DNA from 2 places in the Kitasatospora hibisci genome. Region 1 is predicted to be linked to the other one. Evidence: riboswitches for the same ligand, from Rfam matches in the RefSeq annotation. Region 1 holds a riboswitch; the other holds the start of a gene.
The links. Region 1 has a riboswitch for cobalamin ahead of ACF9IK_RS10160 (cobalamin biosynthesis protein). Riboswitches for the same ligand answer to the same signal wherever they lie in the genome.
Positions count from the first base shown of each region.

Region 1 (4,188 bases):
TGAAGCGGACCTCGGTGCCGGCGGTCAGCGTGCCCCGGTCGGCCCGGACCAGGCGACGGGTGACGCCCCGGTCGTCCCGGTGCAGGATCTCGTCGACGACCGCGTGCCCGCCGCCGGCCCACTCGACGCCCCAGCGGCCGGGCCGGGCGCTCTCGGGGCCCGGGGTGAAGGTGACCCGGCCGGCCCCGAGGGCCTGCACGAGGACGGGACCGCCGGGCGCCTCGCGGGCAGCGGTCGGACGGACCATCCGCTCCGACGCCCGGCGGCCGATCACCAGCACGGCGACCCCGGTTCCGACGGCGGCGGCCGCCACGGCGGCCGCGGTTCCCCAACGCATATCGCTCCCCGCTCTGTCGGTCGCGGACTGGGCACTCTGTGCGCACCAGTCCACTCGCGGGGGCTGCGGGCGGCCACCGGACGCGGCCGTCCGGGTCATACCGGGAACCCCTGCGCGGTCGGGACCCGGGACGGGCGGCCGGTCAGAACCCGGCGGTCACACCGGGATGTCGGTCTGCCGGCGGCCGAGCAGCTCCCAGAACCGCTCGCCGACCGGCTGGTCCCCGGTGCCGGCGGCACCGGCCGCCGGCACCGGGGATCCCCAGCTGCCGGCGCCCCAGTGCGAGGAGACCTGGTACTCGCTCTGCAGCTCCGCCAGCACAGCGGCGAGGTCCTCCTCGTGCACCGGCACGATCCGGCCGATCGCACGGACGTGCGCCTGCCAGCGGCCGTCCACGCACTGCTTCAACCGCTGGTCCAGCTCCTCCCGACGGCCCGTCACCGCGACCAGCTCGCGCAGCCGCAGTCCGAGCACCTGGGCGAGCGCATGGGTCTGCGCCTCGTCGCCGTCCCAGCGGTCGGCCGCCTCGGCCTGCTGGTAGTGACGCAGCGCGATGCCGATCCGGCGGGCCGCAGCCTCCTGGTTGAGCTCCCGGGCCACCCGGAAGTCCCGCAGCCGGGCCGGGTGGGCGCCCATCAGCTGGGCGGGCGGGCACCAGAGCGCCCGGGCCAGGGCGATGAACTCCTCCTCGGTCGGACGCAGCTCGCCGCCCTCCCAGCCGAGCACGTGGGCCGGCAGCAACCGGACCCCGTGCGCGGCCATTGCACCGGCGACCTGCTCGGGGGTCAGTCCGAGGCCGGCGCGGTGCGCGCGGGCGGCCGCCGGGGAGAAGGGCACCGGCGGCAGGGCGGGTGGCTGTCTGCGTCGCATGCGCCGACCGTAGGGGTCCGGTCCACCGGCGCCCCAGCCGCCGAACGCACGAAGCGGGACTGGAGGTACCTCCAGGCGGATGGACGATCCCACAGCCTGTCATGCGCCTGCGGCGGTCGTGATCGGAGATAGCGACGTGGTCGGGAACGGTGAGGACGGGGGTGCGGCGGCGTGAGGCCGTGTGACCAACCCCTCCGCGACCTTGGTTGACTCGCGGTTCGGCCGCGTGATGGGATCCTTCAGCCAATACGGAGGCATGCAGAGGAAGCCGGTGCGAGTCCGGCGCGGTCCCGCCACTGTCACCGGGGAGCACGTCCGACACGATTGCCACGGCGGGCCGTCAGAAGCCGCTGGAAGGCGCGGGCGTGCGTTCGACCCGGAAGCCAGGAAACTCTCGCCCCCGGTACGTCGATCCAGGGCGCGGACCCTGAGTGAGGACACGCACGCGATGCAGGCTGCCCAGCCCCACCGAGACCTCCCCTGCCCGCCGTGCGCCCGCTGACCCGCGCCGCCGCCTTCGCCCTGGGCGCCGCCGCCGGCAGCCTCGCCGACGCCCGGTTCGCCGACCCGCGCCGCGGCCACCCGGTGGCGCTCTTCGGCAGCGCGGCCGGCCGCCTGGAACGCCGGATCTGGCGCGACGACCGAGGTGTCGGCGCCGCCTACACCGCGCTCTGCGTGGGCACCGTCACGGCCGCCGCGGCGGCCGCCGAGCGGCTGCTGGCCCGGCGCCCGGGCGGGCGGGCCGCGCTGGCCGCCGCCGCGACCTGGACGGTGCTCGGCGGCACCTCGCTCACCCGGGAGGCCCGGACCATCGGCCGCTCGCTCACCGCGGGAGACCTGACGGCGGCCCGGGCCCGGCTGCCGCACCTGTGCGGGCGCGACCCGAGCGCGCTGAACGAGCAGCAGGTGGCCCGCGCGGTCGTCGAGTCGGTCGCCGAGAACACCGCCGACGCCGTGGTGAACGCGCTGGTCTGGGGCGCCGTCGCGGGCACACCCGGGCTGCTGGCCTTCCGCGCCGTCAACACCCTGGACGCGATGGTCGGCCACCGCTCGCCGAGGCACACCCGGTTCGGCTGGGCCTCGGCCCGGCTGGACGACGTGGCGGGCTGGCCGGGTGCCCGGCTGACCGCACTGCTCGCCGTGGCCGCCGCGCCCGAGCCCCGGACCGCCTGGCGGGTCTGGCGCCGGGACGGCTCCGCGCACCCCAGCCCCAACGCGGGCCAGGCCGAGGCGGCCTTCGCCGGCGCCCTCGGCGTCCGCCTGGGAGGGACGCTCAACTACGGCGACCGGGTCGAGCACCGGCCGGTCCTCGGTGCGGAGCTGCGGCCGGTCGGGGTGGACGACATCGAACGGGCCTGCCTGCTCTCCCGGCGGGTGGGCGGGCTGGCCCTGGGTACGACGGTCGCGGGGCACCTGCTGCTCCGGGCGGTCCTGGGCAGGAGGGGAAGGGCATGAGCAACGCGCTGCTGGTCGCCGGGACGACCTCGGACGCGGGCAAGAGCGTGGTCACCGCGGGCATCTGCCGCTGGCTGGCCCGGCAGGGCGTCAGCGTCGCGCCGTTCAAGGCGCAGAACATGTCGCTGAACTCGTTCGTCACCGCCGACGGCGCCGAGATCGGCCGGGCCCAGGCGATGCAGGCGCAGGCGGCCCGGGTGGAGCCCGAGGCGGCGATGAACCCGGTGCTGCTCAAGCCCGGCGCGGACGGCCGCAGCCAGGTGGTGCTGCTGGGCCGCCCGGTGGCCGAGGTCGGCGCGCTGGACTACCGCGAGCGCAAGCCCGTGCTGCTGGAGCGGGCCCTGGAGTGCCTGGCCGACCTGCGCCGCCGCTACGACGTGGTGGTCTGCGAGGGCGCCGGCTCGCCGGCCGAGATCAACCTGCGGGACCGGGACATCGCCAACATGGGCCTGGCCACCGCCGCCGGGCTCCCGGTCGTCGTGGTCGGGGACATCGACCGCGGCGGCGTGTTCGCGGCGATGTACGGGACGCTGGCGCTGCTCTCCGCGCAGGACCAGCGCCACGTGGCCGGCTGGTTCGTCAACAAGTTCCGCGGTGACGCACGGCTGCTCGCCCCCGGGCTGGAGATGCTGCGCGAGCTGACCGGCCGTCCGGTGCTCGGCACGCTGCCGATGCTGTCGGGGCTCTGGCTGGACGCCGAGGACTCGCTCGACCTCACCACCGTGGTGGACCGCGCCGAGGGCCGCGGGCCGGTGGGCCGGGACGTGCTGCGGGTGGCGGTGGTGCGCTTCCCCCGGCTCTCCAACTTCACCGACGTGGACGCGCTGGCCCAGGAGCCGGGCGTGCTGGTCCGCTGGGCCACCCGACCGGAGGAGCTGGCCGACGCCGACCTGGTGGTGCTGCCGGGCACCCGGGCCACCGTCGCCGACCTGGCCTGGCTGCGCGGGCGCGGGCTGGAGCCGGCCCTCCGGGCGCGGGCCGCGGCCGGGCTGCCGGTGCTCGGCGTCTGCGGCGGCTACCAGATGCTCGCGCGCGGGATCGTCGACGGGGTCGAGTCCCGGGCCGGCGCGGTGGACGGACTCGGCCTGCTGCCGACGCACGTCCGGTTCGGCGCCGAGAAGGTGCTCGGCAGGCCGGTCGGCGAGGCCTACGGGCAGCGGGTGGAGGGGTACGAGATCCACCACGGAGTGGTGACCGTCGAAGGGGGCGCGCCCTTCCTGGACGGCTGCCGGGTGGGCGCGGTCTGGGGCACCACCTGGCACGGCGCGCTGGAGAACGACGGCTTCCGGCGAGCCCTGCTGGGCGAGGTGGCCGCCGCCGCCGGCCGGGACTTCGTCCCCGCCCCGGACACCTCCTTCGCCGCCGCGCGCGAGGCCCGGCTCGACCGGCTGGGCGACCTGATCGAGGAGCACGCGGACACCGACGCGCTGTGGAAGCTGATCGAGGGCGGGGTGCCGGCCGCGGGCGCGCTGCCGTTCCTGCCGCCCGGGGCCCCCTTGGAGAATCATGAGTGACGTCCGCTACCC
Region 1 covers NZ_CP171642.1:2,381,365-2,385,552, forward strand. The annotation lists gene ACF9IK_RS10150 (alpha/beta hydrolase family protein) at 1-337, opposite strand, end outside; gene ACF9IK_RS10155 (XRE family transcriptional regulator) at 494-1,207, opposite strand; cobalamin riboswitch at 1,441-1,603, shown strand; gene ACF9IK_RS10160 (cobalamin biosynthesis protein) at 1,697-2,662, shown strand; gene ACF9IK_RS10165 (cobyric acid synthase) at 2,659-4,176, shown strand; gene ACF9IK_RS10170 (putative cobaltochelatase) at 4,169-4,188, shown strand, end outside.

Region 2 (4,188 bases), 4.1 Mb from region 1:
GCGCCCCCACCCGAGGCCCGGCCCGCGGCGCTCCCCCACCGCGCTCCCACCTCGCTCCCGGGAATGGGCGGGCCGGAGCTCGCGTTGTGATGCGACGCATGAAAACGACTCCCATTTCGGTGTGCGGCCTCCGGCCGGCGCCGAAGCGGCCACCCCGGAGCGGCGACCCGCCGAACCGGCCGACCCCAGGAGGACCACCCATGGCCCGCAGCGAACTGCGCCCGATCATCAAGCTCAGGTCCACGGCCGGGACCGGCTACACCTACGTGGCCCGCAAGAGCAGCCGCAACGACCCGGACCGGCTGGTGCTGCGCAAGTACGACCCCGTCGTGCGCCGGCACGTCGACTTCCGCGAGGAGCGCTGACCCGCTGAGCGTGACGGAGCCTCCCCGGGGTCCCGGGGAGGCTCCGTCACATTCGGGCGCCGGCCGCCTACCGCGCCGCCTCCGGGGCGGCGGGGGCGTCCTCGGCCGGCCCGGCACCCGGCTTCACCGGCTGCGGGCTCCACTTCTGCTCGACCCCGGCGATCCGCCAGTACCCGATCGCCGCCGCCCAGACCACCACGAACAGCCCGACGATCGCGTAGCCGACGTTGTCCAGCGAGATGTCCGCGATCCAGCCGCTCACCGGGTCTGTGAGGTCCAGCTTCTCGTGGAGCACCCCGACCAGCTCGATGGTGCCGATGATGAAGGCGACCGCGATCGACAGGCCGGTGATGGTCAGGTTGTAGTACACCTTGCGCACCGGGTTGGAGAACGCCCACTGGTACGCGAAGTTCATGAACGTCCCGTCCAGCGTGTCGAACAGGCTCATCCCCGCCGCGAAGAGCAGTGGCAGACAGGCGATCGCGTACCAGGGAAGCCCGGAGGCCGCACCCGAGCCGGCCATCACCATCAGGGTCACCTCGGTCGCGGTGTCGAAGCCGAGACCGAGCACCATGCCGACCGGGAACATCTGGCCCGGCCGGGTGATCGAGCGGGTCGCGCGGTTCAGGATGCGGGCCAGGAAGCCACGCGCGTTGAGGTGCTCCTCCAGCTCCGCCTCGTCGAACCGACCGGCCCGCATCGAGCGGAACACCTTGAGGATGCCGAACAGCGCGACCAGGTTGAGCGCACCGATCAGGTAGAGGAAGGCGCCGGAGGCGGAGGTGCCGACCATGCCCAGCCACTGGTGGGTGGTGGAATCGTCGTCCATCAGCGTGTCGGCCAGCTGCGCGCCGCCCGCCACCAGGGCGGCCATCAGGACCACCATCGAGGAGTGCCCGAGGGCGAACCAGAAGCCGACCGAGACCGGCCGCTTGCCGTCCGCCATCAGCTTGCGGGTGGTGTTGTCGATGACCGCGATGTGGTCGGCGTCGAAGGCGTGCCGCATGCCGAGGGTGTAGGCGGTGATGCCCAGGCCCACCCCGAAGACCTGGGTGCCGACCTCGTACTTCTCGGGGGCGACCAGGAAGACGAGCGTCCCGAAGGCCACCACGTGCATGGCCAGGATCACCCCCATCAGCCCGGCCGTGCGGACGGTGTCCTCGCGGCGCCACCGGAAGGTCGGCAGGACGGACGGCGCCGCCGGAGCAGCGGCGGTTTCGGGCAGGGTCATCCTGGGATCACGCTCCAGCACCTCGTGGAATGACGTTCGTGAGATGCCGTGGCCGGTCTCCTGGCTGACGGGGCTTCCGTACCCGCCTTCCCAGGCGCGCGAGGCACCCAGTGGCGTCATGGGGTACGGACGATTCCCCCCGATCACAGTGGCGAGGGCCGCTCCGGACTCCGGACCCCTGAGGGTCCGTCACCGGTCTTCCCGAGCACCACGGCGGGCAACACCGTAGGGGGCCCGCGCACATCCTTGCAAGGCTGCGCACCTGCGCAGGTGTCAAGGATCACAGGGCCGGGGCTGCAAGAATGTCCGTATGCATCTCGTACCGGCCGACCGCGCGGGCCACCGCACCATCGACGGACACCGGGTCTGCGAGGCCATCGCCGCGATCGGCGACACCGGGCACGTCCGGTCCTGGGCCGAGCGGTTCTCGCTGCTCGCCGACCCCGGACGGCTCGCCCTGCTGCTCGCTCTCCACCGCGCCGGGCCACTCGCCGTCACCGACCTCGCGGTTGCCACCGGCATGCGCGACCCCGCCGTCTCCCAGGCACTGCGGCTCCTGAGGACGGCCGGCGTCGTCACCGGAGACAAGGACGGACGCGTCGTGCGCTACCGGCTCGTGGACGACGCCATGCGCCCCCTCCTCAACACCTGCGCCGCCGCCCACGACACCCCCACCGCCACCGCAGCCGGCTGAGGGTTTCCCCGGGCGCCGTCGCGCGCCCGTGAGCTCGGCGACCCGCTACCGCGCCGACCAGGTCGACCAGCGAACTGAGCGCAGACCCACCGAGGGCGTCGTGCGGTCGGCCTCAGCGCACACTCCCCCGTCCGCACCGGCGAACACCACCCTCATCACGTTCCGCCCCTCCCGATATGCGCTTCCTCGTCTCCGAGCTCGCCGAGTCGGGAGCGGCTGCGCTCGGCCAGGCCGCTGTCGCCCGATTCCTCGGCCAGGGTCACGAGCAGCCTCAACGCCTCGGCCTCCTTCAGTCGCTGGCCGAGGGCAAGCGCCCGCCGACCGGCCTCCGCCGCCAGGGCGGCGGCCTCGTCCAGCAGCCCCAGCGCCCGGCGGGCACACGCCCCCACCAGCGCGAGCCGCATCAGCATCGGGCCGTCGTCCTCCGCCTCGGCCAGCTCGGTCGCCTCGTCCAGGACGGCCACCGCCTGCTCAGGGCGGCCGACCGCGATCAACGCCTGTGCGAGGTTGTAGCCCTGTACGACCACACCGTGCGCGTCGCCCTCGTTCTCCGCCCGGGCCAGGGTGAACAGCTCGACGGCCCGCTCCGGGCGCCCGTCGGCCAGGCAGAGCAGGCCCTCCGTCTCGTGAAGCACGCCCACCAGGCGGGGGTCGACCACCAGCGGCACCAGCTCCGACGCGGCCACCAGCTGCTCGATCGCCCGCGGGAAGTCCCGAAGCTCGTAGTGGGCCCGAGCGAGCTGGTTGCGCATCCGGACCACGGCGTCCGGACGTTCGTCCCGCTGGGCCGAGTCGACGCCGAGCCGGTGGGTCTCGACCCAGTCGTCGTAGTGCTTACCACCGTGGTAGAGCGGCCAGAGCGACTCGCAGAGCCGCCAGACGTCGCCGTGCCTGCCCTGCTCACCGGCCGCCCGGACCACCTCACGCAGGTTGGCCCGCTCGGTTCGCAGCCAGTCCAGCGCCGCCGCGCCGGACGTGAACGCCGGCAGCCCTTCCCCGGCCGGCTCCTGCAGCCGCAGCCGCGATCCGAGTACCGCGACGTCCGCCAGGAACGCCCGGCCCCGGTAGTACTCGACCACGCGGGCGAACAACCCGGAACGCTCCGGAAGCTCTCGGACCCGCTCATACGCGTGGCGCCGGACCAGGTCGTGGGCGCGGTAGTGCTCGTCCGGGCCCTCGTCCACCACATCGTCCAGGAGGTGCGCGGAGCGCAGCTCGGCCAGGCCTTGGTCCACCTGCTCGATCCCCGCGGCTGCGGCAAGTTCGGCCGAGACCAGCGGGCCGGGATTCACCCCGATCAGGTGGTAGAGCTCCCGGGTGGTCCGGGGCAGCCGCCGGTAGACCGAGTCCAGGACGCCGTCGACACCGCCCTCCTCATTACTGAACGATGACAACCCACGCTCCCGGTCGGACAGTTCGGCCAACACCTGGCCCACACCCAGACGGCCGCGGTCGAGTAGCTGGAACCCGACCGCGTTAAGCGCCAGCGGCAGACCGCCGCACTGCTCGACCAGTTCCCTGAGCTCCTGCTCGCTGCCCCGCTCAGGCCCGAGCCAGCGCCGAACCAACGCGGCGCCGGCCGTGGTACCCAGCGGCGCCAGATCCAGCACCTCGGCCCCGTCCAGGCGCAGACCCGGGAGGCGCCGGCGGCCGGCGACCACCACCAACCCGGCGGACGGGAAGAGGGTCCGTACCTCGGCGGCCCGCTCGACGTTGTCCAGGAAGAGCAGGACGTGACGCTCGGCCGTGACCGTCCGGTACAGCGCGGCCCGCTCCTCAAGGGTGTCCGGCACCCGCTCCACCGCGAACGCCCGCAGGAACCCGCCCAGCACAGCCCCGAGATCGACCTCGCCGTCGTGGCGGTGGGCCGCGAGGTCGGCGTAGAGGTCACCGTCCGG
Region 2 covers NZ_CP171642.1:6,526,353-6,530,540, reverse strand. The annotation lists gene rpmG (50S ribosomal protein L33) at 201-365, shown strand; gene ACF9IK_RS28680 (HoxN/HupN/NixA family nickel/cobalt transporter) at 433-1,596, opposite strand; cobalamin riboswitch at 1,630-1,824, opposite strand; gene ACF9IK_RS28675 (ArsR/SmtB family transcription factor) at 1,907-2,290, shown strand; gene ACF9IK_RS28670 (regulator) at 2,446-4,188, opposite strand, start outside.
Region 2: it holds a riboswitch for cobalamin, as region 1 does, so the genes downstream of both, ACF9IK_RS28680 (HoxN/HupN/NixA family nickel/cobalt transporter) here and ACF9IK_RS10160 (cobalamin biosynthesis protein) in region 1, are expected to answer to the same signal.